4 regions of the Streptomyces sp. NPDC048392 genome follow, and region 2 is predicted to be linked to each of the others. Evidence: riboswitches for the same ligand, from Rfam matches in the RefSeq annotation. Region 2 holds a riboswitch; each other region holds the start of a gene.
The links. Region 2 has a riboswitch for cyclic di-AMP ahead of ACGFYH_RS19470 (C40 family peptidase). Riboswitches for the same ligand answer to the same signal wherever they lie in the genome.
Positions count from the first base shown of each region.

Region 1: it holds a riboswitch for cyclic di-AMP, as region 2 does, so the genes downstream of both, ACGFYH_RS05710 (NlpC/P60 family protein) here and ACGFYH_RS19470 (C40 family peptidase) in region 2, are expected to answer to the same signal.
Region 3: it holds a riboswitch for cyclic di-AMP, as region 2 does, so the genes downstream of both, ACGFYH_RS22580 (M23 family metallopeptidase) here and ACGFYH_RS19470 (C40 family peptidase) in region 2, are expected to answer to the same signal.
Region 4: it holds a riboswitch for cyclic di-AMP, as region 2 does, so the genes downstream of both, ACGFYH_RS04630 (transglycosylase SLT domain-containing protein) here and ACGFYH_RS19470 (C40 family peptidase) in region 2, are expected to answer to the same signal.

Region 1 covers NZ_JBICYB010000002.1:385,931-393,445, reverse strand. Annotated here, with positions in the region: gene pcrA (DNA helicase PcrA) at 1-2,447, opposite strand, end outside; cyclic di-AMP (ydaO/yuaA leader) riboswitch at 2,697-2,873, shown strand; gene ACGFYH_RS05710 (NlpC/P60 family protein) at 2,881-4,071, shown strand; gene ACGFYH_RS05705 (tellurite resistance/C4-dicarboxylate transporter family protein) at 4,098-5,111, shown strand; gene ACGFYH_RS05700 (hypothetical protein) at 5,089-5,442, opposite strand; gene ACGFYH_RS05695 (NlpC/P60 family protein) at 5,749-6,801, shown strand; gene ACGFYH_RS05690 (MFS transporter) at 7,272-7,515, opposite strand, start outside.
Region 2 covers NZ_JBICYB010000013.1:127,938-135,452, forward strand. Annotated here, with positions in the region: gene ACGFYH_RS19450 (8-amino-7-oxononanoate synthase) at 1-179, shown strand, start outside; gene ACGFYH_RS19455 (DUF397 domain-containing protein) at 222-464, opposite strand; gene ACGFYH_RS19460 (helix-turn-helix domain-containing protein) at 474-1,334, opposite strand; gene ACGFYH_RS19465 (ATP-binding protein) at 1,549-2,040, shown strand; gene ACGFYH_RS19470 (C40 family peptidase) at 2,100-2,573, opposite strand; cyclic di-AMP (ydaO/yuaA leader) riboswitch at 2,577-2,710, opposite strand; gene ACGFYH_RS19475 (urease subunit gamma) at 3,334-3,636, shown strand; gene ACGFYH_RS19480 (urease subunit beta) at 3,651-3,962, shown strand; gene ACGFYH_RS19485 (urease subunit alpha) at 3,955-5,676, shown strand; gene ACGFYH_RS19490 (urease accessory protein UreF) at 5,685-6,359, shown strand; gene ureG (urease accessory protein UreG) at 6,524-7,201, shown strand; gene ACGFYH_RS19500 (urease accessory protein UreD) at 7,198-7,515, shown strand, end outside.
Region 3 covers NZ_JBICYB010000017.1:58,304-65,818, reverse strand. Annotated here, with positions in the region: gene ACGFYH_RS22590 (M16 family metallopeptidase) at 146-1,513, shown strand; gene ACGFYH_RS22585 (M16 family metallopeptidase) at 1,510-2,898, shown strand; cyclic di-AMP (ydaO/yuaA leader) riboswitch at 3,090-3,254, shown strand; gene ACGFYH_RS22580 (M23 family metallopeptidase) at 3,267-4,031, shown strand; gene ACGFYH_RS22575 (GntR family transcriptional regulator) at 4,259-4,954, shown strand; gene ACGFYH_RS22570 (HPr family phosphocarrier protein) at 5,072-5,353, opposite strand; gene ACGFYH_RS22565 (GNAT family N-acetyltransferase) at 5,553-7,515, shown strand, end outside.
Region 4 covers NZ_JBICYB010000002.1:171,206-178,720, forward strand. Annotated here, with positions in the region: gene ACGFYH_RS04615 (glycosyltransferase) at 1-804, opposite strand, end outside; gene ACGFYH_RS04620 (GNAT family N-acetyltransferase) at 833-1,897, opposite strand; gene ACGFYH_RS04625 (HAD family hydrolase) at 2,172-2,981, shown strand; gene ACGFYH_RS04630 (transglycosylase SLT domain-containing protein) at 3,048-3,548, opposite strand; cyclic di-AMP (ydaO/yuaA leader) riboswitch at 3,553-3,721, opposite strand; gene ACGFYH_RS04635 (polyprenyl synthetase family protein) at 4,447-5,457, shown strand; gene ACGFYH_RS04640 (outer membrane lipoprotein carrier protein LolA) at 5,835-7,067, shown strand; gene ACGFYH_RS04645 (ABC transporter ATP-binding protein) at 7,156-7,515, shown strand, end outside.

The DNA.
Region 1 (7,515 bases), on a different contig from region 2:
GGCTTGGGGTCCCCGAAGTCGATTGTCGCCTCTGCGTTCGACCCGGTGCCCTTGACCCCGACCACCGTCCCGAGCCCGAACTGGTCGTGCGTGACACGGTCGCCGACCGCGAGCGAGACCGTCGGCTGCTCGGCGGAGGCGGACCGTCGCGTGGCGAAGCCGGACGCGCCCGACGCCGAGGAGCGTGAGCGGGACGACGACAGCGAGGCCGCCACGCCCGAGACGGGCGCGGAGGGCGCAGGACCGTTCGCCCCGGTCCGCTTCCACTCCAGGTGGGGGGCCGGGATCTCCTCCAGGAACCGCGAGGGCGGGTTGTACGACGGCTGACCCCAGGCGCTGCGCAGCGTCGACCGGGTCAGGTACAGCCGCTCGCGGGCGCGTGTGATGCCGACGTAGGCCAGGCGCCGCTCCTCCTCCAGCTCCTTGGCCTGGCCGAGGGCGCGCAGGTGCGGGAACACGCCGTCCTCCATGCCGGTGAGGAAGACGACCGGGAACTCCAGGCCCTTCGCGGTGTGCAGGGTCATCAGGGTGACGACGCCGTCACCGTCCTCCTCGTCGGGGATCTGGTCGGAGTCCGCGACGAGTGCGACCTTCTCCAGGAACTCGGCGAGGGTGCCGGCCTCCTCGCTCTCGGCCCGCTCCTGCTCGAACTCCAGGGCGACGGCCGCGAGTTCCTGGAGGTTCTCGATGCGGGTCTCGTCCTGCGGGTCGGTGGAGGCCTGCAACTCGGCGAGGTAGCCGGTGCGTTCGAGGATCGCCTCAAGGACGGTCGCCGGTCCGGCGCCGGACTCGACGATCGTACGGAGGTCCTCCATGAGCGTGTTGAACCGCTTGACGGCGTTCGCGGAGCGCGCGGCCATACCGTACGCCTCGTCGACGCGCCGGAGCGCCTGCGGGAAGCCGATCTTCTCGCGCTGGGCCAGGGCGTCGATCATCGCCTCGGCGCGGTCGCCGATGCCCCGCTTGGGGACGTTGAGGATGCGGCGCAGCGGCACCGAGTCCTCCGGGTTGGCCAGCACCCGCAGGTAGGCCAGGACGTCCCGGACCTCCTTGCGCTCGTAGAAGCGGACGCCGCCGACGACCTTGTAGGGCAGGCCGGTGCGGATGAAGACCTCTTCGAAGACACGGGACTGTGCGTTGGTCCGGTAGAAGACGGCGACGTCGCCGGCCTTCGCCTCGCCCGCGTCGGTGAGGCGGTCTATCTCGTCGGCGACGAACTGGGCCTCGTCGTGCTCGGTGTCGGCGACGTAGCCGGTGATCTGCGCGCCGCTGCCCTGGTTGGTCCAGAGGTTCTTGGGGCGGCGGGACTCGTTGCGCTCGATGACCGCGTTGGCGGCGCTGAGGATGGTCTGCGTGGAGCGGTAGTTCTGCTCCAGCAGGATCGTCGTCGCGTCCGGGTAGTCCTCCTCGAACTGGAGGATGTTGCGAATGGTGGCGCCGCGGAAGGCGTAGATCGACTGGTCGGCGTCGCCCACCACGCACAGCTCGGCGGGCGGGACCTCGGCCTCGGGCGGCACGTCGAAGGGGTGGTCCGAGGGAGCGCCGACCAGTTCACGGACCAGGGCGTACTGGGCGTGGTTGGTGTCCTGGTACTCGTCGACCAGGACGTGCCGGAAGCGGCGGCGGTAGTGCTCGGCGACGTCCGGGAAGGCGCGCAGCAGGTTGACCGTCGTCATGATCAGGTCGTCGAAGTCGAGCGCGTTCGCCTCGCGCAGCCGCGACTGGTAGAGGGCGTAGGCCTGGGCGACGGTCTTCTCGAAGCCGTCGGCGGCCTGTGCGGCGAAGTCCTCCTCGTCGATCAGCTCGTTCTTCAGGTTGCTGATCTTGGCGCTGAAGGACTTCGGCGGGAAGCGCTTCGGGTCCAGGTCGAGATCCCGGCACACCAGCGCCATCAAGCGCTTGGAGTCGGCCGCGTCGTAGATCGAGAAGGACGAGGTGAAGCCGAGCCTCTTGGACTCGCGGCGCAGGATGCGGACGCAGGCGCTGTGGAAGGTCATCACCCACATCGCGTTCGCGCGCGGGCCGACGAGCTGTTCCACGCGCTCCTTCATCTCGCCCGCGGCCTTGTTGGTGAAGGTGATCGCGAGGATCTGGCCCGGGTGGACGTTCCGATCGGCCAGCAGGTGGGCGATGCGGTGGGTGAGCATGCGGGTCTTGCCGGAGCCGGCACCGGCCACGATGAGCAGCGGGGAGCCGGAGTGGACGACGGCCGCCCGCTGGTTGTCGTTCAGCCCTTCCAGGAGCGCGGCGGCGTCCAGAGCGGGGCGCGGGGCACCGTCCCGGTAGTGGGTGTCCCGGTCCGGCGGCGCGTCGAACCTCCCGCCGAACAGATCGTGCGGAACCGGCTCCGTTCCGTGATCGTCCTCGGGTGGCGGCGGGTGTTCCTCCTCGTGGCCCCGGGGGGTCTGGAGGTTCGCCAGGAAGCTGTCGTCAAAGAGGCTGCTCATCGCTCTCCGAGTCTAGGGCGCCCCACCGACAACCCGGTGCCACCCCGGAAAACGGCCCGCATCCCGGCCGGGCACACCCTGCGACGCTACGGGCGACGATGAGTGACGCCCGCGGCCGGACGGGAGCGCCCGCACAGAAGGTAACGAAAATGTATCGGGCATATCACCCACCAACCTTCACAGCGGCCACACGAGTTGGCTACGGTGCGGGCAGGCCGCTCGACCCCCTCCGGCGAACCTCGCCGGGCCGTGCGGCCTCCGCCGAGTCCGGCGTGCCCGCACGGCGCCCGGAGCCGGGGACCCAACCGAGACTTTGGGGTGAATCGGCCGACCGCCCTCGACGAGGGGGGCCGCCGTAGGGCAAACCTTCCGAACCGCCGCCCGAACCCGACAGCTAACCCGGTAGGCGGAGCACTGGAAGGAGTCGCCTCCCTTGGCGTCGCACCGCAAGTCGCGTCCCACCGGTACGCGCGTCGCAGGCATACGGACCCCGGCCCTCGCCACGGCCGCCCTCACCTCCGTCGCCCTGCTGTCCCAGACGGCCAACGCCGCGCCGTCGGACGACCGGCCGAGCCTCGAAGAGGTCGAGAAGAAGGTCGACGACCTGTACCGCCAGGCCGGGTCGGCGACCGAGAAGTACAACGCGGCCAAGGAGAAGACCTCCAAGCAGCGCAAACGCGCCGACACCCTCCTCGACGACGTCGCCGAGCGCACCCAGAAGCTCAACGACGCGCGCGAGGAGCTGGGCTCCTTCGCCTCCGCCCAGTACCGCACGGGGGCGTCGGTCCCCGAGACCGCGACGCTGCTGCTCGCGGACTCGCCGCAGGACTACTTCGACCAGAACCAGCTGATGAGCCGGCTCACCGGCCGCCAGAAGAGCGCCGTCGACGACTACGTCACCCAGCAGTCCGAGACCATGCGGAAGCGTCGGGAGGCCACCGCGAGCCTCGAAACGCTCACGGACTCGCAGGACGACCTGAGGACGGCCAAGTCGACCGTCCAGAAGAAGCTCGCCACGGCGCGCGAGCTGCTGTCGGAGCTGACCGCCGAGGAGAAGGCCCGGCTCGCGGCGATCGAGAAGAAGAAGCGGCAGGAGGCCGCCCGCAAGGCCGCCGAGCTGGCGAAGCAGCAGGCCGAGGAGCGCAGGCGGCAGGAGGAGGCCGCCCAGCGGCAGGAGGACGACGCCCGCTCCGGTGCGTCCGGCACCCCGGAGCCCTCCGGCGGCACCGGTGCTTCGGGACCGACGACGCCGGACTCCCCGACCGGGACCAAGGCCGACAAGGCGCTCGCCTTCGCCCGCGCCCAGATCGGCAAGCCGTACGTCTGGGGCGCCACGGGCCCCGGCTCCTACGACTGCTCCGGCCTCACCCAGGCCGCCTGGAAGGCCGCGGGCGTGACGCTGCCGCGCACCACCTACGACCAGGTCGAGGCCGGCACGACCGTCTCCGTCTCCCAGGCGCAACCCGGTGACCTGGTGTTCTTCTACGACGACATCAGCCACGTCGGCCTCTACATCGGCAACGGCATGATGATCCACGCCCCGAAGCCGGGCGCGTACGTCCGCGAGGAGTCGGTCTTCTACGACGGCGAGTCCGCGATCCACAGCGTGGTGCGCCCGGCCTGACCGGCGCGGCTCTCTAGCATCGGGGCATGTCGTCCGGCACTCCTCGCTCTCCCTTGCGCGCCTGGTGGGCGCAGCGCCCACCGGCGGCCGGGGCCGCGGTGATGGCGACCGGCATCGTGTCGGTCGCCCTGCATCTGACGGGCCGCGAGGCCCTGTCCCGGATCAGCCTGGTGCTGGCCTGTGCCGCCTGGCTGCCGCTGGCGGCGAACTTCGGCTACCTGCTGCTGGCCGAGCGCGCGCGGTGGATGAAGCGGGCGGGGACGCCGGGCGCGCTCACCGCCGTCGCCGCGACGACCGTGCTCGGCACCCGTTTCTCCCTGCTGGGCTGGTCGCTCCTGGCGGCGGTGCTGCTGGCGCTGGCGGCCCTGCTGTGGCCGTGGCTGCTGGTCCTGGTGGTGCGGCGCTGGGGACGGAGGATGCCGGGGACGGTGTTCCTGGGCTGCGTGGCCACGGAGGGGCTCGCCGTCCTGGGCGCCACGCTGGCCGCGGCCACCTCGACGGCCTGGCTGGCACACGCGGCCCTGGTGCCGTTCTGGCTGGGGATCGTGCTCTATCTGATCGCGCTGTTCCGCTTCGATCTGCGGCAGGTGGCCAGGGGCGCCGGGGACCACTGGGTGGCGGGCGGCGCGCTCGCCATCTCGGCCCTCGCCGGCGCCAAGCTGCTGGCGGCGGCCGGGACGGGCATGTACCTGTGGAACGCCGACGACAACGCCGTTCTGCACGACCTGACCGTCTTCCTGCTCGCCCTCGACCTCGCCTGGTACGCCGTACTCGTGGCCGCCGAGATCGTCTGGCCCCGCGTCCGCTACGACGCGCGCCGCTGGTCGACCGCCTTCCCGCTCGGCATGACGGCGGCGGCGACGCTGTCCGTGGCCGCCGTCGTCGGCGTCCCGTGGCTGGACGGGCCCGGCCGGGCGCTGCTGTGGATCGCGGTGGCCGGGTGGCTGGCGGTCGCGGCGGGGGCGGTCGTCCGGGCCCGGGCCACGCTGCGGTCCGCGGGGGCGGGCACCGGGGCGGTCAGGTCCACAGCACCGCGATGAAGACGTTCACCAGGGTCAGCGCGCCCACCAGACCGAACAGCGTCTTGTCCGCCTTCTCCTCGTCGCGCTTCACGTAGACCAGGCCGAGGATCACGATCAGTACGGCGAGCTTCACGCCCATCTTGACGTTGTCGACGGAGTGGTCCTGGGCCTGGTTGAGGCCGATCAGGACGGCGCCGGTGACCAGCATCGTCAGCGCGCCGTGCAGCATCGCGGGGGTGAAGCGGGCCGTGCCCCGGCCCATCGCCTTCAGCTGGGTCAGGAAGCCGCCGAGGAGCGCGGCGATGCCGATGATGTGCAGACCGACGAAGATGTGGAGGAGTACGTCCATGGAGCCGGAGCCTAATGAGGGGCCGGACGCGCCCGGACACCGGCCCGTCGCGTGTCCCATAACAGCTCACGTCCCCCACCCGCCCCCTGACCGGCAGATCGGTCATCACCCTGTGTGAAGACAACGCCCGCCGGGCGGCGTTGCGGTCACATACGGTCTCCGTCCGATCCACTGGCGCCACTTCCGCACATCCCGTCACCGGGCCGTTACCGGCACGCCTAGCGTCCTTCCTCAGGCAGCCGGAGCGGACCGGAGCCGACCCGGCGCGGGCCGGAGTCGAGTCGTACGGAAGGACGTGGATCGCAGGTGGGAGCGCACCGCAGGCCGCGACAGCGCGCGACGGGCGGCGGCAGAGCCCGTACGGCGGCCACGATCACCCTCGCGGGGGCGGCCACCGCGGCGGGCCTGGGCGGGACCGGACACGCCGATCCGCAGCCGACGGCGGCACAGGTCAGGGCCAGGGTGGACAAGCTCTACCAGGAGGCGGAGGTCGCCACCGAGAAGTACAACGGCGCGAAGGAGAAGGCGGACGCCGCCGAACACCGCCTGGAGGAACTGCGGGACGAGGCCGCCCGCAAGGAGGACCGGCTGAACTCGGCACGGGAGGCGCTGGGTTCGGCCGCGGCGGCGCAGTACCGCAGCGGCGGCCTCGACCCCGCCCTGCAACTCGTGCTCTCCGCCGACCCCGACCGCTACCTCGACGGCGCCGCGTTCGTCGAGCGCGCGGGCAGCCGGCAGACGGCCACCCTGGGCCGCGTGCGCGAGGAACTCCGCGACATCGGGCAACTGCGCGGCGCCGCCCGCGTCGAGGTGACCTCGCTGAAGTCACGCCGGGCCGAGCTGAAACGCCACCGCGAGACCGTCACCGGCAAGCTGGCGGCGGCCCGCCGCCTGCTGTCCAGGCTGACCGCCGAGGAACGCGGCCGCCCGGGCCGGGGCACCGGCGACCGCGTCTCCCGCTCCGCACCGGGCCCCCGGGACGGCCTGACCGCCTCCGCCCAGGCGCCCAACTCCCGTGCCGCGGCGGCCGTCGCCTACGCCTACCAGAAGCTCGGCAGCCCCTACGTATGGGGCGCGACCGGCCCGAACGCCTTCGACTGCTCCGGCCTCACCCAGGCCGCCTACCGCGCCGCCGGCGTCTCCCTCCCCCGTACGACCTACGCCCAGATCGACGCGGGCCGCCGTGTCCCACGGTCCGGACTCCTCCCCGGAGACCTGGTCTTCTTCTACTCGGGCATCAGCCACGTCGGCATCTACGTCGGCAACGGGCAGATGATCCACGCCCCGAACCCGTCGGCACCGGTGCGGGTCGCCCCCGTCGACGCGATGCCGTTCGCGGGGGCGGCGCGGGTCGTGTGACCGTGGGGCGGCAGGTGGCCTGTTGTCAACGGCTACGGCTACGGGCGGCGAGCGCGGCCTCGCGTGCGAGGGCGCCGGGATTCGGTAGGGCCGCCTCGCGTGGGGGGGGCCTTGCCCGCTGGGGCTCGATCCGGCGGTACGGCAGCCTCGGCACAGGCCGCCAACGAAGGCAGCGGGGCGGCCCGGGACGCCGCACTCGGTGCACTCCGGCATAAGGCGGCCGAGGAGGCGGGGTTCGCGGGCGTCGGCTCGCGCGTCCGGGACCGCGAAGGGCGATGGGGCATGGGCGTGGGCATGGACGGCAGCTTGTCCCGCAGTCGACGGGCGACGAACCCACGGGGAGCGTGGACGGCGTCGGGCAGGCCGGCTGTGAGGGCCTGCGTCAGGTGCGTGACGGGCAGGTGGTGAATCGTCCGGTCTACGTGGCCTTGTTCGTGCTCCCGAGCGTGATCGAGAACGCGGGCTGAACCTCACAGGTCAGTCAGGGCTGCTGGTAGGGAGGGGGTGGCTCGTTGGGAGTGTGCTGGGCGGGCGGGCAGCCAGTATGCGGCGGCTGCGGCAGTGAGGAAGGTGACCAGTCCGGCGAGGAGGGCGGTGTGTGTGAGTCCTTCGGTGAAGGACTCACGGGCTGTAGTGAGGAGGTGCTCGCGTGCGGGACTCGCCAGGTGGGGTGCGAGGGTCAGCGGGGCGAGGACGTTTTCGGTGGCGGCTTGG
Region 2 (7,515 bases):
CCCCGGAGGGCGCCGTGCGGTGGGCGGCCGACTGCCGTGCGGCCGGCCTGTCCGTGGGCTGCTTCCGCCCTCCTTCCGTGCCCGACGGCGTCTCCCGGCTCAGGCTGACCGCTCGCGGGGACCTCTGCGGGGAACAGATCGAGCGCGCTGTGCGGGTGATCGGCGAAACGCGGCCATGAGTCGGCGTGACACGGCCGTGCGTCGTCCGGTGCCCGGCGGAGTCAGCCGCGGTGGACGCCTGCGGTGAACGTCGTCCAGCTACCGGGGGAGAAGATCAGGGCGGGTCCGGCCGGGTTCTTGGAGTCGCGCACCGCGAGCAGTCCGGCCCAGGGGCCGGCCGACGGACGGGCCGTCTCCACGCAGTTGTTCGCTCCGGTGCTGTAGCTGCTGCGCAGCCACCGTACGCCGGGCAGATCGGTGCTGACAGGGATGTTCCTGGAGAGTCCGGGCGTGAAGCCTGACATGGTGCCTCCTTACGCGCCTGCCGCGGTGGCGGCGATGAAGTCCAACGAGTCCTCGGGCGAAAGGGCATGGATCAGAAGGGCGTTGAAGGCCTCGGTATAGGCCTCTAGGTCTTCTTTCCGTTCGAGGTGCAAGCTACTCGTCAAGTGGTCGAGAACAACTACGTCCAGATCAGAAGTGCTCGAAAATGAGAAGATTACGAAAGGGCCGGTGACACCGATGTGCGCCCCGGCGGCAAACGGCAGGACCTGGAGCCGGACATGGGGCAGCCGCGCGGCCGCGATCAGCCGTGCCAGTTGACGCGCCATCACCCCGGGGCCGCCCACCTTCCGGCGCAGCACCGCCTCGTCCAGGACCGCGCTCAGCTCAAGCGGCGGCTCCGCCCGCAGCACGTCCTGGCGGGCCAGCCGCACCTCCACCAGCGTGTCAAGCCGTTCCTCCGGCATTCCGTCCACCGCGGCCCGCGTCACCGCGCGGGCGTATTCCGGGGTCTGGAGCAGGCCCGGGACCACGGTGGTCTCCAGCGTGCGCATCGCGCTCGCCTGCGACTCCAGGCTGATGAAGTCGCGGTAGGTCGGTGGCAGCACCCCCCGGTAGGCGTGCCACCAGTGGTTGCGGCCCCCGGCGTCGTCGGAGCCGGCCAGCATCACCAGCAGCCCCCGCAGCTGTTCGTCGTCCACGCCGTAGACGTCCAGCAGTAACCGCACGTCGGCCGGTTTCGCCCCGCTCGTCCCGGTCTCGATCCGGCTGACCTTCGACTGGTGCCAGCCCACGAGCCTGGCCGCCTCCCCGCTGGTGATGCCCGCCGATGTGCGCAGGGCGCGCAGTTCCGCGCCCAGCTTCCGGCGCCGCACCACGGGACCGTGCTGCATGGGACAACTCCCTTACTCCTTATGCGCCGCCCAAATACGCTCTGCCGTCGCAGAGTTCACCGCTTCGAGCGACAGATATATGCATATCTTGGTGGATCGCCGTCCTTCACGGGCCTGGTGATGGCAGTCTGGCGGCGAAGCACCAGTCCGGGACCGTACTCGAACCATCCGCCCCGTGTCGGGCCGCGGTCCGTGAGAAAGGGACGGCATCGCCATGGCAGACCATCTGGAAGCATCCGTCACTCTGTCGAGCGATCCCGCTTCGGTGGCCGCCGCGCGGACCTATGTGGTCGGCACCTTGGCGGAATGGGGCCTGCCGGCCGACGCCGACCTGGCCGAGACCGTCCGGCTCATCGTCTCCGAACTGGCGACCAACGCGGTCCAGCACACGTTCGGACAGTCGCCCACCTTCACGGTGGACCTCGTTCTCCACCGCGACGAGCGGCTGCGCGTCGGCGTCACCGACAGCCATCCGCGCTTCCCCAAGCGCCTGCCCGCCGCCGTCCAGCAGGACAACGGACGGGGCATGGTGATCATCCGCTGGCTGACCGCCGAGTGCGGCGGCAAGCTGAGGGTCCGGCCCACGCGCGAGGGCGGCAAGACCGTCTCCATCGAACTGCCCTGGGCGCCCCCGGGCCGGGCGGCCGCTCCCGAGCCGGCCGCGGCCGTGGTGCAGGGCGTGGGAGGCCGGAAGCCGGGGCGGTGAGCGCGGACGCACTCGAGGGGGTGACGGCGGGGCAGAACGCCGTCACCCCCTCGGGCGGGTTACTTGACCCGGCCGTACCAGACGCTGCCGGTCCAGATCTTCTGCAGCCGGACCACGTCCCCGGTCTTCGGTGCGTGCCAGAGTTTGCCCTTCCCGGCGTAGATGCCGACGTGGTAGACGCTGCGGCCGGAGTGGAAGAAGACGAGGTCTCCCACCTTGCGGTTCCTGGCCGGGATGTGGCGGGTCTTGTTGTACTGCTGCGCCGCGGTGCGTGGCAGCTTCTTGCCGGCCTTCTTGAACGAGTACAGCGTCAGGCCGGAACAGTCGAACCTGCGGGGGCCGATGGCACCCCATCGGTACGGAGCGCCTTTCTTGGAGGCCGCGATCTTGAGGGCTTTCGTCGCATGGCTCGCCGCGGCCGCCTCGGAGGCGGCACCGGGGACCACGACGGAGCCGCCCACGGCGGCGAGGGTGAGGGCCGAGGCCGTACCGGCACGAGCCATCAGCGACGGGACACGATTGAGCGCGGACATGCGCAACCCTTCGTCAGCCGCCTGTGAAGGATGACCTGTCGGATTCGGGCTGGCGAAGTTGCCCGGCCGCACGAGTGCGGCTTCACCCCAAGGACCGCTCGGCCCGGCGCCTCTCGCGGAGGCGGCCGTTCCGGCGACCCGTCGTGCTCGGGTCCTCCACTCCTGCCGATCCACTTCCTGTCGACCGGTCGTCCGGGCGGCGGCAGGACTCGGCGTCCGCCCGGACCGCCCCGCCGCTGCGGCGGGGGCTTGTCGTCAGTCACGGATCCTGTCCCGTCTCCAGGGCGATTCCCAACGGGGCGTGGCTTTTGTGTTGTTACGTGCCGCTCGGCCGTTCGGGTGGGCACCCCTGTGCCGGAGTCGCCGCCGGGCGCGGTGTCGCCCCCCGGGACCAGCGGCGGAGCGGTGCATGCCGCCGCCCGGACGCACGGGCCCCGCAACCCCGGCCGGTCACGAATCGGAGGTGTTCCTACGCCGAAAGGGGGTACGCCGTTCGGTCCGTTCGGCCGGGCGCGGGCGGTCGCGGTGCGCGGGCGCGGGGCCCCACCGACGGCATCGGTAATCAGTCCGTCAAAACCGGGTGACGCGGCCGTAATGCCCTGGTCCTACTCTGCACGCTGTGCACCTCGATCCACCTGCGGTTTTCCCGCCATGAGCGGGTGCGTTCCCGCTGCGTCGACGTGTGTTACACCTTGAGCCGTCGCGGTGGCCGCGACAGCCGGACCGTCCGGTTCCGGCGAGATGTCCTGTGAGGTGGTAAGTGCAACTGACCCCGCACGAGCAGGAGAGACTGCTCATCCATGTGGCGGCGGACGTGGCGGAGAAGCGCCGCGCACGTGGTGTGAAGCTCAATCATCCCGAGGTCGTCGCACTGATCACCGCGCACATCCTCGAAGGGGCCCGGGACGGGCGGACCGTCGGTGAGCTGATGACCTCCGGACGCAAGCTGCTCCAGCGCCACGAGGTCATGGAGGGCGTCCCCGAGATGATCCACGACGTGCAGGTCGAGGCCACCTTCCCCGACGGCACCAAGCTGGTCACCGTCCACGAACCGATCGTCTGACGGGGGCGGCAGCCGTGATTCCCGGAGAGATCCTGTTCGCCGACGAGCCGGTCGCCTTCAACGAAGGACGCGAGGTCACCCGCCTGACCGTGCTCAACACCGCCGACCGGCCCGTCCAGGTCGGTTCCCACTATCACTTCGCCGAGGCCAACCCCGGTCTCGAGTTCGACCGCGTCGCGGCGCACGGCAGGCGGCTGGACATCGCCGCCGGCACCGCCGTCCGCTTCGAGCCCGGCATCCCCGTCGACGTGCGGCTGGTCCCCCTCGCGGGCGCCCGCGTCGTCGTCGGGCTGCGCGGCGCGACCGGAGGTGCCCTCGATGCCTGAACTGTCCCGCCCCGCCTACGCCGACCTGTTCGGCCCGACCACCGGGGACCGGGTCCGGCTCGCCGACACCGACCTCTTCGTCGAGATCGAGGAGGACCGGTCGGGCGGCCCCGGCCGTTCCGGCGACGAGGCCGTCTTCGGCGGCGGCAAGGTGCTGCGCGAGTCCATGGGCCAGGCGCGCACCAGCAGGGCCGAGGGCGCCCCCGACACCGTGATCACCGGAGCCCTCGTCATCGACCACTGGGGCATCGTCAAGGCGGACATCGGCATCCGCGACGGACGGATCACCGGCATCGGCAAGTCCGGCAACCCGGACACCATGGACGGCGTCCACCCCGACCTGGTCATCGGCCCCGAGACCGAGGTCATCGCGGGCAACGGCAAGATCGTCACCGCGGGCGGCATCGACACCCACGTCCACTTCATCGCGCCGAAGGCCGTCGACGAGGCCCTGGCGTCCGGCATCACCACCCTCATCGGCGGCGGCACCGGCCCGGCCGAGGGCAGCAAGGCGACCACCGTCACGCCCGGCGCCTGGCACCTCGCCCGGATGTTCGCCGCCCTGGAGTCGAGCCCCGTCAACATCGGCTTCCTCGGCAAGGGCAGCACCATGTCCAAGGAGTCCATGCGCGACCAACTGCGCGCCGGCATCCTCGGCTTCAAGATCCACGAGGACTGGGGTGCGACGCCCGCGGTGATCTCCGCCTGTCTGGACGTGTGCGAGGAGTCCGGCGTCCAGCTCGCCGTCCACACCGACACCCTGAACGAGGCGGGTTTCGTCGGCGACACCTTCGACGCCGTCGCCGGCCGCACCCTGCACGCCTTCCACGTCGAGGGCGCCGGCGGCGGTCACGCCCCCGACCTGATCACGGCGGTGTCGCTGCCCAACATGCTGCCGGCGTCCACCAACCCGACCCGGCCGCACACCGTCAACACCGTCGGCGAGCACCTCGACATGCTGATGGTCTGCCACCACCTGAACCCCGCCGTCCCCGAGGACCTGGCCTTCGCCGAGTCCCGGATCCGGCCCAGCACCATCGCGGCCGAGGACATCCTGCACGACATGGGGGCGATCTCCATCATGGGATCGGACGCCCAGGCCATGGGCCGCATCGGCGAGGTGATCCTGCGGACCTGGCAGACCGCGCACGTGATGAAGCGGCGGCGCGGCCTCCTGCCCGGCGACATCCGCGCCGACAACCTGCGCGCCCGCCGCTATGTCGCCAAGTACACCATCAACCCCGCCGTCGCCCAGGGCATCGAGCACGAGGTCGGCTCCGTCGAGACCGGCAAGCTCGCCGACCTGGTGCTCTGGGATCCCCGCTTCTTCGGCGTGAAGCCGCAGCTCGTCGTCAAGGGGGGCCAGATCGCCTACGCGCAGATGGGCGACGCCGCCGCCTCCATCCCCACCCCGCAGCCGGTCCTGCCGCGCCCGATGTTCGGGGCGTACGGGACGGCGCCGGCCCACAACTCGGTCAACTTCGTCGCCGAACAGGCTCTTGAGGACGGGTTGCCGGAACGGCTGGGACTCGGAAGGCAGTTCGTGCCCATCCGGTCGACGCGCGGCCGTACCAAGGCCGACATGCGGCAGAACGACGCGCTGCCCCGTGTGGGGGTCGCCGCGGACTCCTTCGCCGTGACCATCGACGGCGAACTCGTCGAACCCGATCCCGTCGCCGAACTGCCGCTGGCCCAGCGGTACTTTCTGTTCTGAGCGCCGACATGAGCCGCGCAGCACTGCTCGTCCTCGCGGACGGCCGCTTCCCCGCCGGAGGGCACGCACACTCCGGCGGGGCGGAGGCCGCCGTCCGGGCGGGACGCATCACCGACGCCGCGAGCCTGGAGGCGTTCTGCCGGGGACGGCTGCACACGAGCGGAGCCGTCGCCGCGTCCGTCGCGGCGGCCTCGGCCCTCGGCGTCGACTGTGGCGCACTCGACCGGGCCGCCGACGCCCGCACCCCGTCGCCCGCCCTGCGGGTGACGGCACGCAGACTGGGGCGGCAGCTGACGCGGGCCGCCCGGACGACCTGGCCGAGCCCTGAACTCGACGCCCTGGCACTCCTGTTCCCCAAGGGCGCCCATCAGCCCGTCGTGCTGGGGCTGGCCGCACGCGCGGCCGGACTCGGGGCGCTCGACGCGGCGTACTGCTCCCTCTACGAGGGGATGAGCGGACCCGCGACGGCCGTCGTGCGGCTGCTCGGTCTCGATCCGTTCGACGCCACGGGGGTGCTGGCGCGGCTCGCGGAGGAAGTGGACCGGGTCGCCCAGGACGCCGTGGAGGTGGCGGAGCGGGTGGTGACCGACGGGGTCGGCGTACTGCCCGCCAGGTCCGCACCCCTGCTCGAGATCGGGGCCGAGGTGCATGCCGGATGGCCGGTCCGGCTGTTCGCCTCGTAGCCGATCAGCCCCCGCCGCCCCCTCCCGACCTCCACCCCGGGGCTCCGCCCCTGCGGCCCCGCCGTGGGGCACCGCCCTCTGACCCCTCTTTCCGCCCGGACGGTCTCGTCCTCGAACGCCGGACGGGCTGGGAGGCCGATCCCACCTTCGACAGGAGCCGTTGCATGCATCTCGACCCTCACCACGCACTGTCCACCGCGGTCTCCGCGGACGCCCGTCGGCCCGACGGGACGCGACGGGCCCTGCGGATCGGGCTCGGTGGTCCCGTCGGGTCCGGCAAGACCGCCACCGTCGCCGCGCTGTGCCGGACGCTGCGCAAGGAGTTGTCCCTCGCCGTGGTGACCAACGACATCTACACCCGGGAGGACGCCGAGTTCCTGCTCAGGGAGGCGGTGCTGCCACCCGAGCAGATCAGCGCCGTGGAGACCGGTGCCTGCCCGCACACCGCTATCCGGGACGACATCTCCGCCAACCTGGAGGCCGTCGAGGACCTGGAGGAGGAGGCCGGACCGCTCGACCTGATCCTCGTGGAGTCCGGTGGGGACAATCTCACCGCCACCTTCTCCAGGGGACTCGTCGACGCGCAGGTGTTCGTGATCGACGTGGCCGGCGGCGACGACATCCCGCGCAAGGGCGGGCCCGGCGTCGCCACCGCCGACCTGCTGATCGTCAACAAGACCGACCTCGCCCCGTACGTCGGCTCCGACCTCGCGCGGATGGCCGCCGACGCCAAGGCGCAGCGCGGTGAACTGCCCGTCGTCCTCCAGTCGTTGCGGAGCGAGGACGGGGCCCGGGAGGTCGCCGACTGGGTGCGGGCGCGGATCGCCGCGTGGACCGCGTGACCACTGCCCCGGGCGGCGTCCGGGCGAGCGCCCGCATCCTCGCCCGCGGCGACGGGCGCGGCGGTACCGCCTTGCCGGTGCTGGAGGGTGAGGGCCCCCTCGCCGTGCGCCGGACCCGGGGCAGCGGTGCCGAGGCCCGGGTGATGCTGGTCGGCGCCATGAGCGGGCCGCTCGGCGGCGATCACTTCACGGTGGCGGCCGAGGCGGTGAAGGGCGCCCGGCTGCGGATCGGTTCGGCCGCCGCCACGCTCGCGCTGCCGGGGCAGGTCAAGGCCGGGGCCCGATACGACGTCCGGCTCACCGTCGGCGACGGT
Region 3 (7,515 bases), on a different contig from region 2:
CGTACGAGCTCCGGGAACCCCACCGGTGGCCCGCACGCTTGCATACAGTGGCAGGATCGGCGGAATTCCGCAGTTCCACCCAATGATTCAGCAAGTGATTCCACCAAGTGATTCCACCAAGGATTTCGCGATCGAAGGGACGTACATGCCCATGGGTCACACGGCCACAGCCCAGGCAGACTCCGGCGGCCTGACAGCGACCGAGCACCGCCTGGCCAACGGCCTGCGCGTGGTGCTCTCCGAGGACCACCTGACCCCGGTCGCGGCGGTGTGCCTCTGGTACGACGTCGGCTCCCGCCACGAGGTCAAGGGACGTACCGGCCTGGCTCACCTTTTCGAGCACCTCATGTTCCAGGGCTCCGCCCAGGTCAAGGGCAACGGCCACTTCGAACTGGTGCAGGGAGCCGGCGGCTCGCTCAACGGCACCACCAGTTTCGAGCGGACCAACTACTTCGAGACCATGCCCGCCCACCAGCTGGAGCTCGCCCTCTGGCTGGAGGCCGACCGCATGGGCTCCCTGCTGGCCGCCCTTGACGAGGAGTCCATGGAGAACCAGCGGGACGTCGTCAAGAACGAACGCCGCCAGCGCTACGACAACGTCCCCTACGGCACGGCGTTCGAGAAGCTGACCGCCCTCGCGTACCCGGAGGGCCACCCCTACCACCACACGCCGATCGGCTCGATGGCGGACCTGGACGCGGCGACCCTGGAGGACGCGCGCGCGTTCTTCCGCACCTACTACGCACCGAACAACGCGGTGCTGTCGGTCGTCGGCGACGTCGACCCCGAGCAGACGCTCGCCTGGATCGAGAAGTACTTCGGCTCCATCGCCTCGCACGACGGCAAGCAGCCGCCGCGGGACGGGTCGCTGCCCGACGTGATGGGCGAGCAGCTGCGCGAGATCGTCGAGGAGGAGGTCCCGGCCCGCGCCCTGATGGCCGCCTACCGCTTGCCGGAGGACGGCACGCGCGCGTGCGACGCGGCCGACCTGGCCCTCACCGTCCTGGGCGGCGGCGAGTCGTCCCGCCTGTACAACCGGCTCGTACGCCGCGACCGCACGGCCGTCGCCGCCGGATTCGGCCTGCTGCGGCTCGCCGGGGCGCCCTCCCTGGGCTGGCTGGACGTGAAGACGTCCGGTGACGTCGAGGTGCCGGTGATCGAGACCGCCATCGACGAGGAGCTGGCCCGGTTCGCCGAGGAGGGTCCCACGGCCGAGGAGATGGAGCGCGCCCAGGCTCAGCTCGAGCGCGAGTGGCTGGACCGCCTGGGTACGGTCGCGGGCCGCGCCGACGAACTGTGCCGGTACGCCGTCCTGTTCGGCGACCCGCAGCTCGCCCTCACCGCCGTACAGCGGGTGCTCGAGGTGACCGCGGACGAGGTCCGGGAGGTCGCCAAGGCCCGCCTGCGGCCCGACAACCGCGCCGTGCTCGTCTACGAACCCACCGCCCCCGGCGACACGCACGACGCCGACACGCACGACTCCACCGACGAGAACGAGGAGGCGGCCAAGTGACCGAGCTCGCCACCATGGAATTCCACGCACAGCCGCAGGCCGGCGAGCCCAGGCCGTGGGCGTTCCCGGCCCCCGAACGCGGCAGCCTCGACAACGGCCTCACCGTGCTGCGCTGCCACCGCCCCGGTCAGCAGGTCGTCGCCGTCGAGGTGCTCCTCGACGCGCCCCTGGACGCCGAGCCGGCCGGTCTCGACGGCGTCGCCACGATCATGGCGCGCGCATTCTCCGAGGGCACCGACAAGCACTCCGCCGAGGAGTTCGCCGCCGAGCTGGAGCGCTGCGGCGCCACCCTTGACGCGCACGCCGACCACCCCGGCGTCCGGCTGAGCCTGGAGGTGCCCGCCTCGCGCCTCGCCAAGGCCCTTGGTCTGGCCGCCGACGCGCTGAGGGCACCCGCCTTCGCGGACAGCGAGGTCGAACGGCTGGTGCGCAACCGGCTCGACGAGATCCCGCACGAGCTGGCCAACCCCTCCCGCCGTGCGGCCAAGGAGCTCTCCAAGGAGCTGTTCCCGGCCGCCTCGCGCATGTCGCGCCCCCGTCAGGGCACCGAGGAGACGGTCGCGGCCATCGACTCGGCGGCCGTGCGCGCTTTCTACGAGAGGCACGTCCGCCCCGCCACGGCCACCGCCGTGGTCGTCGGCGACCTCACCGGGGTCGACCTCGACACGCTGCTCGGCGACACCCTGGGCGCGTGGACCGGCTCGGCCGCCGAGCCGCGCTCCGTGCCCCCGGTGACCGCCGACGACCGGGGCAGGGTCGTCATCGTCGACCGCCCCGGCGCCGTCCAGACGCAGCTGCTGATCGGCCGCACCGGCTCCGACCGGCACGACCGCGTGTGGCCCGCGCAGGTGCTCGGCACCTACTGCCTCGGCGGCACCCTCACCTCCCGACTGGACCGCGTCCTGCGCGAGGAGAAGGGCTACACCTACGGCGTGCGGGCGTTCGGGCAGGTGCTGCGTTCCGCGCCGGACGGTTCGGGCGCCGCGATGCTCGCCATCAGCGGCTCCGTCGACACACCCCACACCGGTCCCGCCCTCGACGACCTGTGGACGGTGCTGCGCAAGCTGGCCGCGGAGGGGCTCACCGACGCCGAGCGTGACGTGGCCGTGCAGAACCTGGTGGGCGTGGCGCCGTTGAAGTACGAGACGGCGGCGGCCGTGGCGAGCACCCTGGCCGACCAGGTCGAACAGCACCTCGCCGACGACTTCCAGGCGACGCTCTACCGTCGACTCGCCTCCACGGGCACCGTGGAGGCCACGGCGGCGGTCGTGAACGCCTTCCCGGTGGACCGTCTCGTGACGGTCCTCGTCGGTGACGCGACGCAGATCAAGGCGCCGGTGGAGGCCCTCGGCATCGGTGAAGTCACCGTGGTGGCGGCCGAGTAGCGGCACACGCGGACGGCGGCCCCGGTGACCGGAGTGTCATCAGGGCCGCCGTTTGTCCGAATTGGGGGAGTGGCTGCCCTTCTGCCCTGTGGTGTGCGCTACAAAAACCCTGTTGCGTTTGAGGATTGAAGACAGCCGCGTTTAGCGTCGTCCAGGCTGTTCGTCAGGCAGTGCGCCGCACCCGCGGCACCGGACAGTCATCGCCGAGTCCCCGTACGGCGCGAGCCAGGGGAGCCGGGGACCCATCGCAGTCCCTGGGGTGAATCGGACGCCCGCGCGCACCGTGAGGGGGTCCGTAGGAGACCTTCCTGCTCCGAACCCGTCAGCTAACCCGGTAGGCGAGAGGGAAGGAAAGGACCAGCCTCTACATGGCGTTCACGCGCGCCACCGGGAAGCACCGCCGTACCGGCCGGGTGCACCGCACCACCGCCCGCGCGGCGGGAGTCGCGGCCCTCGCGACCACCGGCGTCGTCGGCACCCTCGCCGCTCCGGCGCTCGCCGCCGAGGCCGAGGTGGAGCAGAGCGGACTCACCCCGGTCGTCACCATCGGCGACTCCATAGCCGACGAGATCGACGCCCAGGCCGTCGCACAGAAGCAGGCGGCCGTGGACGCCGCCGCCCGTCAGGCGGCCCAGGAGGCGGCCCGCGAGCGGGCGGCCGAGGCGGCCAAGGAGGCACGCGAGTCGAAGGAGCGCGCCGCGCGGGAGGCGGAGCGCAAGCGCCTCAACACCTTCGTCGCGCCGATCACCGCCTCCTACGTGTCCACCGCGTACCGGGCCGGCAGCTCCCTGTGGTCCTCCGGCAGCCACACCGGCATCGACTTCCACGCCGCCGGCGGCACCACCGTGCACGCGGTCGGCGTCGGCACCGTCGTCGAGGCCGGCTGGGGCGGGGCGTACGGCAACCAGGTCGTGATCAAGATGCACGACGGCACGTACACGCAGTACGGGCACCTGTCGTCCATCGGCGTCTCCGTCGGTCAGTCGGTCGGGCCGGGCCTGCGGATCGGTCTCTCCGGCGCCACCGGCAACGTCACCGGGCCGCACCTCCACTTCGAGGCCCGAACGAGCCCCGAGTACGGCTCGGACATGGACCCCGTCGCCTACCTCCGCGCCCACGGCGTGAACGTCTGACGACGGACAAAACGGCGGGGGAGGTACGGAACGGCCGTCACGGCACCCGAAAGCCCCGACTGGGCGAGCCGGGGCTTTCGCATTCCGTTCCTCCCCGGCGGACGCCCGCAGGCCAAAAGATATCCACGAAATCCGTCCCGCCGTCGGAATACCCGCCTGATTGGCCTAGAGTCGCTGAGTACGCGTCAGTCGTCGACGTTCCACGGGGATTAAGACGGAGGTCGGTCATGCGAATTCCGGCGCATTCGGTGTGCACGGCGATCAGGGACGACATCGTCGCCGGGGTGCACGGACGCGGGGGCCGGCTCACCGAGGAGCTCCTCGCCCGCCGTTACGGCGTCTCCCGCGTCCCCGTCCGCGAGGCCCTGCGCACGCTGGAGGCCGAGGGCTTCGTGGTGACCAGGCGGCACGCGGGCGCGTGCGTGGCGGAGCCCACCGAGCGGGAGGCCGCCGACCTGCTGGAGACCCGCACCCTCCTGGAGCCGCTCGGCGCCTCCCGGGCGGCCCGGCGCCGCACCGATGCCCACCTCAAGGTACTGCGCGGCCTGGTAAGGCTGGGCAGGGAGCGCTCCCGGCACGGGCACGGCGAGGACCTGCGCGCGCTGGAGGGCTGGTTCCACGAGACCCTCGTGCAGGCCGCCGGCAGTCCCTCCCTGACGGCGATACTGACCCAGCTGCGCCGGAAGATCACCTGGATGTACGTCGTGGACGCGCCGGCCGGTGCGGTGGACCACTGGGTGGAGCGCGGCGCGGTCGTCGACGCGGTGGCGCGGGGTGACGGGGACCGCGCGCGGGCGCTCATGGCGCTGCACGTCGAACGGTCGACGGCGGCGCACCGGCTGCGCTTCACCTCCGGCGGCGGCCGCCCGGACGGTGTGAGGAACGCGCAACGTTCCGTAAACATCCCGAGCCTGCGGCATTAACGCGAGCGCCGTATACAAAAGAGGGCCAATTCCCGGGGTTGTTTTCTGCTGCCCGGAAAAGGGGCGGGGAAAAGGCCCGCCCGGTGGTCCGGGCGGGCCTTTTCGTGTGCCGTCACATCAGACGGTCTCGGGAAGCTCCTCGAGCCCCTCGGCGACCAGCTTCGCCAGCCGGTCCAGGGCCGCCTCCGCGCCCTCGGCGTCGGAGGCGAGGACGATCTCCTCGCCGCCCTGGGCGCCGAGGCCGAGGACGGCCAGCATGGAGGCCGCGTTGACGGGGGACCCGTCGGCCTTGGCGATCGTCACCGGGACGCCTGTGGCCGTGGCGGCTCGGACGAAGATGGAGGCGGGGCGGGCGTGGAGACCCTCCGCCCAGCCGACGTTGACGCGGCGCTCAGCCATGTGATGCTGCCCTTCAGGTGTTCGGAGGGGTTAGGTTGTCTAGACCAGTGTTGTCTAGACCAGTTTCCCACATCGTGAAGCAGGCCGGGACGACCGCGTGCCGTCCCGGACGGTCCTCGGACCGCGGCCTCGGTCCGAGCTTCCGTCCTCCACAGACTGCCCCGCGCCGTTGTCGTACGCGAGCCGTACTCTGGGGCCCATGCAGACCCCGTCGGACCGGCACGAGTATCCCGCTCACTGGGAAGCCGACGTGGTGCTGCGCGACGGCGGCACCGCGCGCGTCCGCCCCATCACCGTCGACGACGCCGAGCGCCTGGTCAGCTTCTACGAGCAGGTTTCCGACGAGTCGAAGTACTACCGCTTCTTCGCGCCGTACCCTCGCCTGTCCGCCAAGGACGTCCACCGCTTCACGCACCACGACTTTGTGGACCGGGTGGGACTCGCGGCCACCGTCGGCGGCGAGTTCATCGCCACCGTACGCTACGACCGGATCGGCGCCGGCGGAACGCCCGCCCCGGCTCCGGCCGACGAGGCCGAGGTCGCCTTCCTCGTCCAGGACGTCCACCAGGGGCGCGGCGTCGCCTCCGCGCTCCTGGAACACATCGCCGCCGTCGCCCGCGAGCGCGGGATCCGCCGCTTCGCCGCCGAGGTGCTGCCCGCCAACAACAAGATGATCAAAGTCTTCATGGACGCCGGGTACACGCAGAAGCGGAGCTTCGAGGACGGTGTGGTCCGCCTGGAGTTCGATCTCGAACCCACCGAACGTTCGCTGGCCGTGCAGTACGCGCGCGAGCACCGTGCGGAGGCCCGTTCCGTCCAGCGGCTGCTGCAGCCCGGTTCGGTCGCGGTCATCGGCGCCGGCCGTACCCCGGGCGGCGTCGGCCGCAGCATCCTCGGCAACGTCCGGGACGCGGGCTACACGGGCCGGCTGTACGCCGTGAACAGGGCCTTTCCCGAGGATCAGAAGGAACTCGACGGTGTCCCGGCGTGCCGTTCCGTGCGCGACATCGCCGGGCCCGTCGACCTGGCCGTCGTCACCGTGCCCGCCGAGCACGCCCCCGCCGTCGTCACCGAGTGCGGGGAGCACGGCGTCCAGGGACTGGTGGTGATCTCCGCCGGATACGCCGACAGCGGCCCGGAGGGACGCGAACGCCAGCGCGCCCTCGTACGGCAGGCGCGCACGTACGGCATGCGCATCATCGGGCCCAACGCCTTCGGGATCATCAACACCTCCCCGGACGTGCGGCTCAACGCCTCTCTCGCCCCCGAGATGCCGCGACCCGGCCGGATCGGCCTGTTCGCCCAGTCCGGCGCCATCGGCATCGCCCTGCTGTCCCGGCTGCACCGCCGCGGCGGCGGGGTCACCGGGGTCACCGGCGTGTCCACCTTCGTCTCCTCCGGCAACCGTGCCGACGTCTCCGGCAACGACGTCCTCCAGTACTGGTACGACGACCCGGAGACCGACGTCGCGCTGATGTACCTGGAGTCCATCGGCAACCCGCGCAAGTTCACCCGCCTGGCCCGGCGGACCGCGGCGGCCAAGCCCCTGGTCGTGGTGCAGGGAGCCCGGCACGGCGGCGTGGCACCGCAGGGGCACGCCGTCCGGGCGACACGGCTGCCGCACGCGACGGTCTCCGCGCTGCTGCGGCAGGCCGGCGTGATCCGCGTCGACACGATCACCGACCTGGTCGACGCGGGGCTGCTGCTCGCCCGCCAGCCGCTGCCCGCCGGACCGAGGGTGTCCGTCCTGGGCAACTCGGAGTCACTGGGCCTGCTGACCTACGACGCGTGCCTTTCCGAGGGACTGCGACCGCACCCCCCGCTGGACCTGACCACCGCCGCGTCGGCCGACGACTTCCACGCGGCCCTGTCCCGGGCCCTGGCCGACGACACCTGCGACGCGGTCGTGGTGACCGCCATCCCGGCGGTGGGGGAGGGGCCGGCCGGGGACGCCGCGCTGGCGGAGGCCCTGCGATCGGCGGCGGCCGCGGTCCCCACCAAGCCGGTCCTCGTGGTCCACGTGGAGCTGGGCGGCCTGGCGCAGGCCCTGTCCGCGGCGGCGAGCACCGCTCCCCAGGCCGCTCCCAGTACTGCCCCCCGGGCCGCCTTCAGCCCTCCCGAGGAGGCTCCGCCCGCGGCCCCGGCCCAGCCGCCGCCCCCCG
Region 4 (7,515 bases), on a different contig from region 2:
GAAGGGCGCGGTCAGTTCGCTGAGCCAGCGTGGGTCGGCCACCACGTCGTCGTCGGTGAAGGCGACCACCTGCCCCCGCACCAGCGCCAGACCCCGGTTGTGCGCGACGGCGAGGCCGGGCACCGGTTCGCACACGTACCGGACCCGTTCGCCGTACTTCCGCTCGACCAGTTCCCGGGTCTCGCCGGTCAGGGGCGCGTTGTCGACGACGACGACGTCGAAGTCCGGGTGGTCCTGCGCGAGCAGCGAGTCCAGGGCGCGGGCGAGCCGGTCAGCACGCTCCCGGGTGGCGACCACGACACTGGTGGACGGCGGAGCGGCCGACGGCGCGGCGGACCGCGAGGCCGGTGGCGCGACGGCCCGCGCGACGGCCCGCGCGGCGGACCGCGAGACCGACGGCCCCAGCGGCTCCCCGCCCTGCGGCTCCCGGTCCTGCGGCTCCCCGTCCTGCGGCCTGGGCGGTTCCCGGTCCTGAGGCTCCTGGCCCTGCGGCCCGGGCGGTTCCCCGCCCTGCAGCTCGCGGGCGAGCCCGGCCAGCACCCGCGTCGGGTGCGCTCCCCCGGGTACCTGCCCGACCAGGGTGCCGACGGGCCGGCCCGCCCGTCTGACCAGCAAGAACACCGCACCGGACGTGACCGGAGGACTCCCCGGGCCCGGTCTGAGCACCGCCTCCTCGGCCTCACCCGCGTCGTCACCGTCGAGGTCCAGCTCGGCGACCTGCACCGGCCCGATGCCGAGGAACCCCGCCACCTCCCGCCGTGTCTCCCACCGAGCCCTTCGCCGCGCACGTCCGGTACCGGCCATGCGCCCACCCCCTCGTGGTTGCCCTCCGTCAGGACCGGCGCAGCCGGGCCGCGCCCTTCAGCGTCCGTGCCGCCAGCGACGCCAGCCGGGGCCGGTCGCGTACGAAGCCGTGCGCGCGCCGGGCCGGTTCCCGGCCGAGCCAGTGCAGCGCGGCGCCCGTCCCCGCACGCGTCGCCGCCCCCTCGTACACGGGCAGTTCACCGGTCTTCAGCGCGTCCTTGTACTCCGCAGGTCCCCGCCCCAGGTCGAGCAGGCCGATGCCCTCGGCGGCCGCGGCCTCGGCCATGCGCAGATGCAGCACGAGCCCCGGCGAGTACCTCGCGAACTCCGGGTCGTACGCCGGGAACCAGCAGGCCAGCACCGTCGCCGAACGCAGTCCGAAGTGCGCGGCGACCGGCCGGCCGCCCGCGTGGAGCACGGACAGCGTGCCGGTGCACTCCGGCGCCCGGGTCCCGGCGAGCCGAGCCACGAGCCGGGCGATCCACTCCTGTGCGAACCGGTCCCGGCGGCCCGTCCTGCGGTACTGGGCCGACTTCCACTCCATGAGCGTGCGCAGCGCCGCCGGGTCCCGCTCGTCGAACACGAAGCGGACGTTCCCGGCCTGACGGCCGAGCCTGCGCTCCTTGGCGAGGGTGGACTTCAGGAACTTCGGGGACTGGGCGCGCAGGACGTTCTCGTACGCCTCGTAGCCCTTCTCGACGTCGATGACGTAGGTGGTGTGCTCGTCGGCGGCGGCCGGCACGAACAACTCCTGCTCCGCCTCCAGGTTGTCGAAGGCGAAGCTCGACAGGGAGCAGGCCCGCAGCAGTTCGCGCAGGTCCGGGGCGAGGCCCTGGCGCAGTACCGCGCCCTGGCAGTCCGACACCCCCAGCCCGATGGCCCGGCCCTGGCCCAGCGGACCCCGTTCGTGCGGCAGGAAACCGGCCGCCTCACCGCCGTCGTACACCACCGCCACCCGCGCCCGCGGCCGTACCCGGCCCACGACGTCGGTGAACTCCGGTTCCATGAAGGGGTTGCGCGGTGCCGTCGATTCGGCACGCAGCTCGCGCCAGTGCTCCCGCTCCCCCTCGCCCAGCTCCTGTGGCCGGAGCACACGTACGCGTCCGCTGTTCAACCCGACCCCCCGATCAAGTCCCCCTGAACAACAGGAAGGTACCCCCGGGCCGCCCGGAGGGGTAGGTAGCGGTCCATGTTGTTGCCAACCGGTGCACAGGCCTTTAACCGGCTTTAGCCGATGATGTGTCAGGTTTCGGACATGATCGGGCGTCTCCGTGCATCCTCGTGCGGGTCCGAACGCACTCGCTACCTCCTCGTTCGGAAGCGGTCGCGGGTGAGTTGGACGGGTGCGGTGTCCGTATTCTCTGATCATGGACCGCACCGCATATTCACTCGTCGCCACCGACCTGGACGGCACGCTGCTCCGCGGCGACGACACCGTCTCCGACCGGTCGCTGGCCGCGCTGGCGCGGGTGACCGGGGCCGGTGCGCGGCATCTGGTGGTGACGGGCCGGCCCGCACCCCGGGCGCGGAATCTGCTCGACCGTCTCGGCTGCACGGGGCTCGCGGTGTGCGGGCAGGGCGCGCAGGTGTACGACGCCGGCGCGCACCGGATGCTGTGGTCGGTCACTCTGGACCGGGAGCTGGCCGAGACCGCGCTCGGCAAGATCGAGGCCGAGGTGGGCCAGGTGCACGCCGCGGTCGACCAGGACGGCGTCGACGGGCTGACGCTCATCGAGCCGGGCTACCTGATGCCCCACCCGACACTGCCCGCGGTGCGCGTCGAGCGGCGCGACGAGCTGTGGAGCACCCCGATCAGCAAGGTGCTGCTGCGCCATCCCGAACTGGGTGACGACGAGTTGGCGGCGACGGCGCGCGCGGTGGTCGGTTCCCTCGCGACGGTCACCATGTCGGGGCCCGGCACGGTGGAGCTCCAGCCGTGCGGCATCACGAAGGCGACCGGCCTGGCGCTGGCCGCCGAGCGGCTCGGCCTGGAGCGGGAGGGGACGATCGCCTTCGGCGACATGCCCAACGACATCCCCATGTTCCACTGGGCGGCCCACGGCGTCGCGATGGCCGGCGCCCACCCCGAACTCAAGGCGGTGGCCGACGAGGTCACCCTCGCGAACGAGGACGACGGCGTGGCCGTCGTCCTCGATCGGATCTTCGGTACCTCTTAGTGCGGCCGCTGCGGCGGTCCTTCCGGTGCGGCCGCCGCGGCCGTCGGCTCAGTACGCGCCGAGGACTCAGTACGCGCTGAAGACGTTGTCCATCGAGCCGTAGCGGTCGGCCGCGTAGTTGCAGGCGGCGGTGATGTTGGCGACCGGGTCGTACGGGTCCCAGGAGGTGCCGGGCACGTGGTACGCCTGGAAGGTCGGGTCGATCACCTGGAGCAGCCCCTTGGACGGGGTGCCGTTGATGGCGTTGATGTCCCAGTTGTTGATGGCGAACGGGTTGCCCGAGGACTCCCGCATGATGTTGCGGTAAATGCCGTCGTAGCTCCCGGGGATGCCGTGCTGCGCCATGATGTCGAGCGACTCGCGGATCCAGCCGTCGAGGTTGTCCGGGTACGTCGTCGCCGCCGTGGTGACGGTCGTGGCGGTCGTGGCGGCGGCCGGGGTGGCCGCGGAGGCGGTGGTGGCGCCGATGAGCGGCAGCGCGAGCACCGCGGCACCGGTGCCGGCCACGGCGAGCTTGCGGGCGAGGCGGCTGGTGCGGGCGTGACGGTTCTGACCGTTGGCAGACATGCGGTGTCCCTCTCCTTACGCCTGCGAGGTGAGCTGTCGGGTTCGGGCGGGGAGGTGCCCGGCCGTGCCCTGACGGGTACGGCTTCACCCCGAGCCGCTCCGGTGGTGACCGGTGCGGCGACTAACCTGGGTCCCCCGCTCCTGCCTGCGAGTTTGTTGGGTGGATGACTGTGCGTCCGGGCGGTGGCAGGATTCGGCGTCCGCCCGACAGGCCGGGAACGTATGCGAGAGCACATGTCCGGAACAAGTGCAGGAATCACCCAACGTGCCTGTTGACCTTGGTCTGAGGCGTTTGAAGCTCTTGATCCTTTGCTGTTGCCAAGTCCCAACTCGCTTGCGGGGCAAAGGGAGGGCACAGGTTCCGGCAGGGTTGCCCGTGGCTGACCCGGAGTGAGCCAACTCACTGGCTTCAATAAGCACGGCAAAACGGGCATTAGGTCCAACTCCGCGCCAACCGGCCATGGGTGAGGTCGGCTTCGGGTGTCGGGCGGAGAAGAGGGGGAAGCGGCGTGAGGAGTGGGGTGGGAAAGAGAGGCCGGGAAGCGGGTGGGGCGGTGGTCGGGGAGGAGTCGCGCGGCGCGCCTGCCGGGTGTGCGCGGGTGCCGGGCGGGTGACGTTCCCGGCGTGCGGGCCGTTGGGGGGAGTAATGGGATCTTCGGTGGCGGCTTCCCGCCCGCCCGCACCCCGGGGTCCGGGTCACCCCTTGGTGATATCAATCAAAATCTGCTCATATCACCTGATCAAAAACATACCGTTCATGATCTGATACCGACCGGCCTGTAACGGTGGGCGCTAGCGGTGATCGAAACGTGACCGGATACGCTGACTTGAGTGGTGGCAGCGACCTATCGACAAACCAGGTAACCGGCAATAGACACCAGCAGACAGGAGACCCCTCGTGACCGTCGTCGGGCCGTTCGGGCTGAGCGTGCGGGACCAGGCTCTGGAAGCCGATGTCCAGGCCGGATTGGCTGCTGTCGAGGAAGGGTTGCTTGAGGCAACCAAAAGCGAGGTGCCGTTCATCACGGAGGCCGCCCAGCACCTGGTGCGAGCCGGCGGGAAACGCTTTCGTCCGCTGCTGGTGATGCTCTCCGCCCAGTTCGGCGACCGCTACGCGCCCGGGATCGTGCCCTCGGCCGTCGTCGTGGAGCTGACCCACCTCGCCACGCTGTACCACGACGACGTGATGGACGAGGCCGCCGTGCGGCGTGGGGTGCCCAGCGCGAACACCCGCTGGGACAACTCGGTCGCGGTCCTCACCGGCGACTTCCTGTTCGCCCGCGCCTCGCAGATCCTCGCCGACCTCGGCCCCGAGGCGGTCCGGGTCCAGGCTCTCGCGTTCGAGCGGCTGGTCACCGGACAGATCCTCGAGACGGCAGGCCCGCAGGACGGCCGGGACCCGGTCGACCACTACCTGGACGTGCTGGGCGGCAAGACGGGCTCGCTGGTGGCGGTCTCCTGCCGGTTCGGCGCGATGATGTCCGGCGCCGACGAGACGGTGGTGGACGTGCTGACCCAGTACGGCGAGCGGCTCGGGGTCGCCTTCCAGCTCGCGGACGACGTCCTGGACATCGCCTCCGACTCCGACGAGTCCGGCAAGACTCCCGGGACGGACCTGCGCGAGGGCATCCCCACCCTGCCCGTACTGCGGCTGCGCGAGCGGGCGGCCCGGCTGGGGCTCGCGGAGGACATCGCGCTGTGCGAGCTGCTCGACTCCGACCTCGGCGACGACACGCGGCACGCCGAGGCGCTGCGCCTGCTGCGCGCCCATCCCGCACTGGAGCAGGCCCGGCGCGACACCGTCCGGTATGCCAGAGAGGCCCGCGCGGCGCTGGCCCCGCTGCGGGAGTGCGACGCGAAGGCCGCGCTGGTGGAGCTGTGCGACGCGGTGGTGCACCGGGCCGGCTGAGCACGCGGACGTCGGCCTGCCGGACCGTGCCGTCGGCCCGCCCGACTGTGGCGTGCGTGCCGTCCCGTTGACGTGCCGTACCGCCGGTGCCCCGCCGGTGGCGTGCTGCCGGTGGTGCGCGTCACGGGTGGCGGCCGTCCGCCGCCGAGTGGCGTACGGCAGCCCCTACGGGCCGGGGGAGGCGTCGACCCTCCGTGTCATCCCGCAGGAGTAGGCGGAGTTGAGCCCCCGGTCTGACGCTTCCGCTCCGGTGATTTGGTCAGATGGACACCACGGAAAAACACCAGTCCTCACCGATTCGGGTGAGAATGGCGGCTCACGGGTAACGAGTGCGAGGTCGCGAGACAGCCGCCGCCGACGACGGAGGTAGGGCACACATGACACCGATCGACAACGACGACAACACGGGCGCCGGGGAGGGCGAGGAGCTGCGGGCCGGACGCCGCAGGGCCGCGCGGTACGTCGTCCCGGTCGCGGTGATGGGAGTGGCGGCCGCGACGATCGGGCTCGTCCCCGCGCTGGCCGACTCCGGGGACCCCGACCTGCCGAAGATCACGGCGGAGCAGCTCATCGAGAAGATCGCCGAGTCGGACGTCCAGCAGATGTCCGGCACGGTGCGGATCAGCACGGACCTGGGCCTCCCGGACCTCGGCGGGCTGGAGAGCGGCCTGATGTCCGGAATGTCCGGCGGTCCGGGCTTCGGTGGGGACGGCGAGGGCTCCGCCGCGGACCCGTCGGCCAAGCTCACCGAGCTGGTGTCCGGCAGCCACACGCTGCGCGTCGCGGCCGACGGCCCCGACCGGCAGAAGCTGTCCCTGCTGGAGAACGCCGCCGAGTACAGCCTGATCCACAACGGCAAGGACGTCTGGGGCTACGACAGCAAGTCCAACGAGGTCTACCACTCCTCCGCCTCCGCCGGCGCCGAACGGCCGGAGAAGGACGTGCCGGCCACTCCGAAGGACTTCGCCGACCAGGCACTCGAGGCGATCGACGACACCACGTCCGTGACCGTGGGCGGCACCGCACAGGTGGCCGGCCGGGACGCGTACCGGCTGGTCGTCGAGCCCAGGCAGGACGGTTCCACGGTCGGCGCGATCACCGTGGCCGTGGACGCCGAGACCGGCACGCCGCTGAAGTTCACGCTGACCCCGGCGAGCGGCGGCGCCGCCGTCGTGGACGCGGGCTTCACCAAGGTCAGCTTCGCGAAGCCGGACGCGTCGACGTTCGACTTCACCCCGCCCAAGGGCGCGAAGGTCACCGAGGGCGACGGGACCGACCAGGCCACGGAGCACGGGCGCAAGGCCGAGGGCGACCTCGCCGAGGAGATGGACGGTCTGAAGGCGACGGACGGCCTGAAGGTCGTCGGCGAGGGCTGGAACGCGATCGCCACCTTCGACACCGGCGCCCGGGGCGGCCTGCCCATGGCCACCGCGGGCGGCGACCTCGGCGGCTTCCTCGGCTCCTTCGGCGACCAGGTCAAGGGCGACTTCGGCTCGGGCACGGTCTTCAAGACCCGCCTGGTCAACGCCCTGATCACGGACGACGGCAAGGTCTACGCCGGCGCGGTCACCAAGGACGCGCTGGTGAAGGCGGCCGACGCCGCGCGGTAGGCGGCGAGCAGTGGGAAGCGGTACGCGGTAAGCAGTGGGAAGTGCGCAGTACCCGCCGTTCGGCGAAGAGGACGAAACGAGGGAGCCGATGGCCGGACCGCCCGCCGCGGAGCCGGAGCGCCCGGACACGGAGCGCGCGGATGACGCCGTCATCGCCACCCGCGCGCTCACCAAGCGCTACCGCGGCGGACAACTCGCCGTCGACGGTCTGGACCTGACCGTCCCGGCGGGCAGCGTCTTCGGCTTCCTCGGCCCCAACGGCTCGGGCAAGACCACCACCATCCGCATGCTGATGGGCCTGATCGAACCCACCTCGGGCAGCGCCCGGGTCCTGGGCAGGCCCATGCCGCGCGCGGCCCGCACCGTACTGCCCCGGGTCGGCGCCCTCATCGAGGGCCCGGCCCTGTACGGCTTCCTCTCCGGGCGCGACAACCTGCTGCGCTACGAC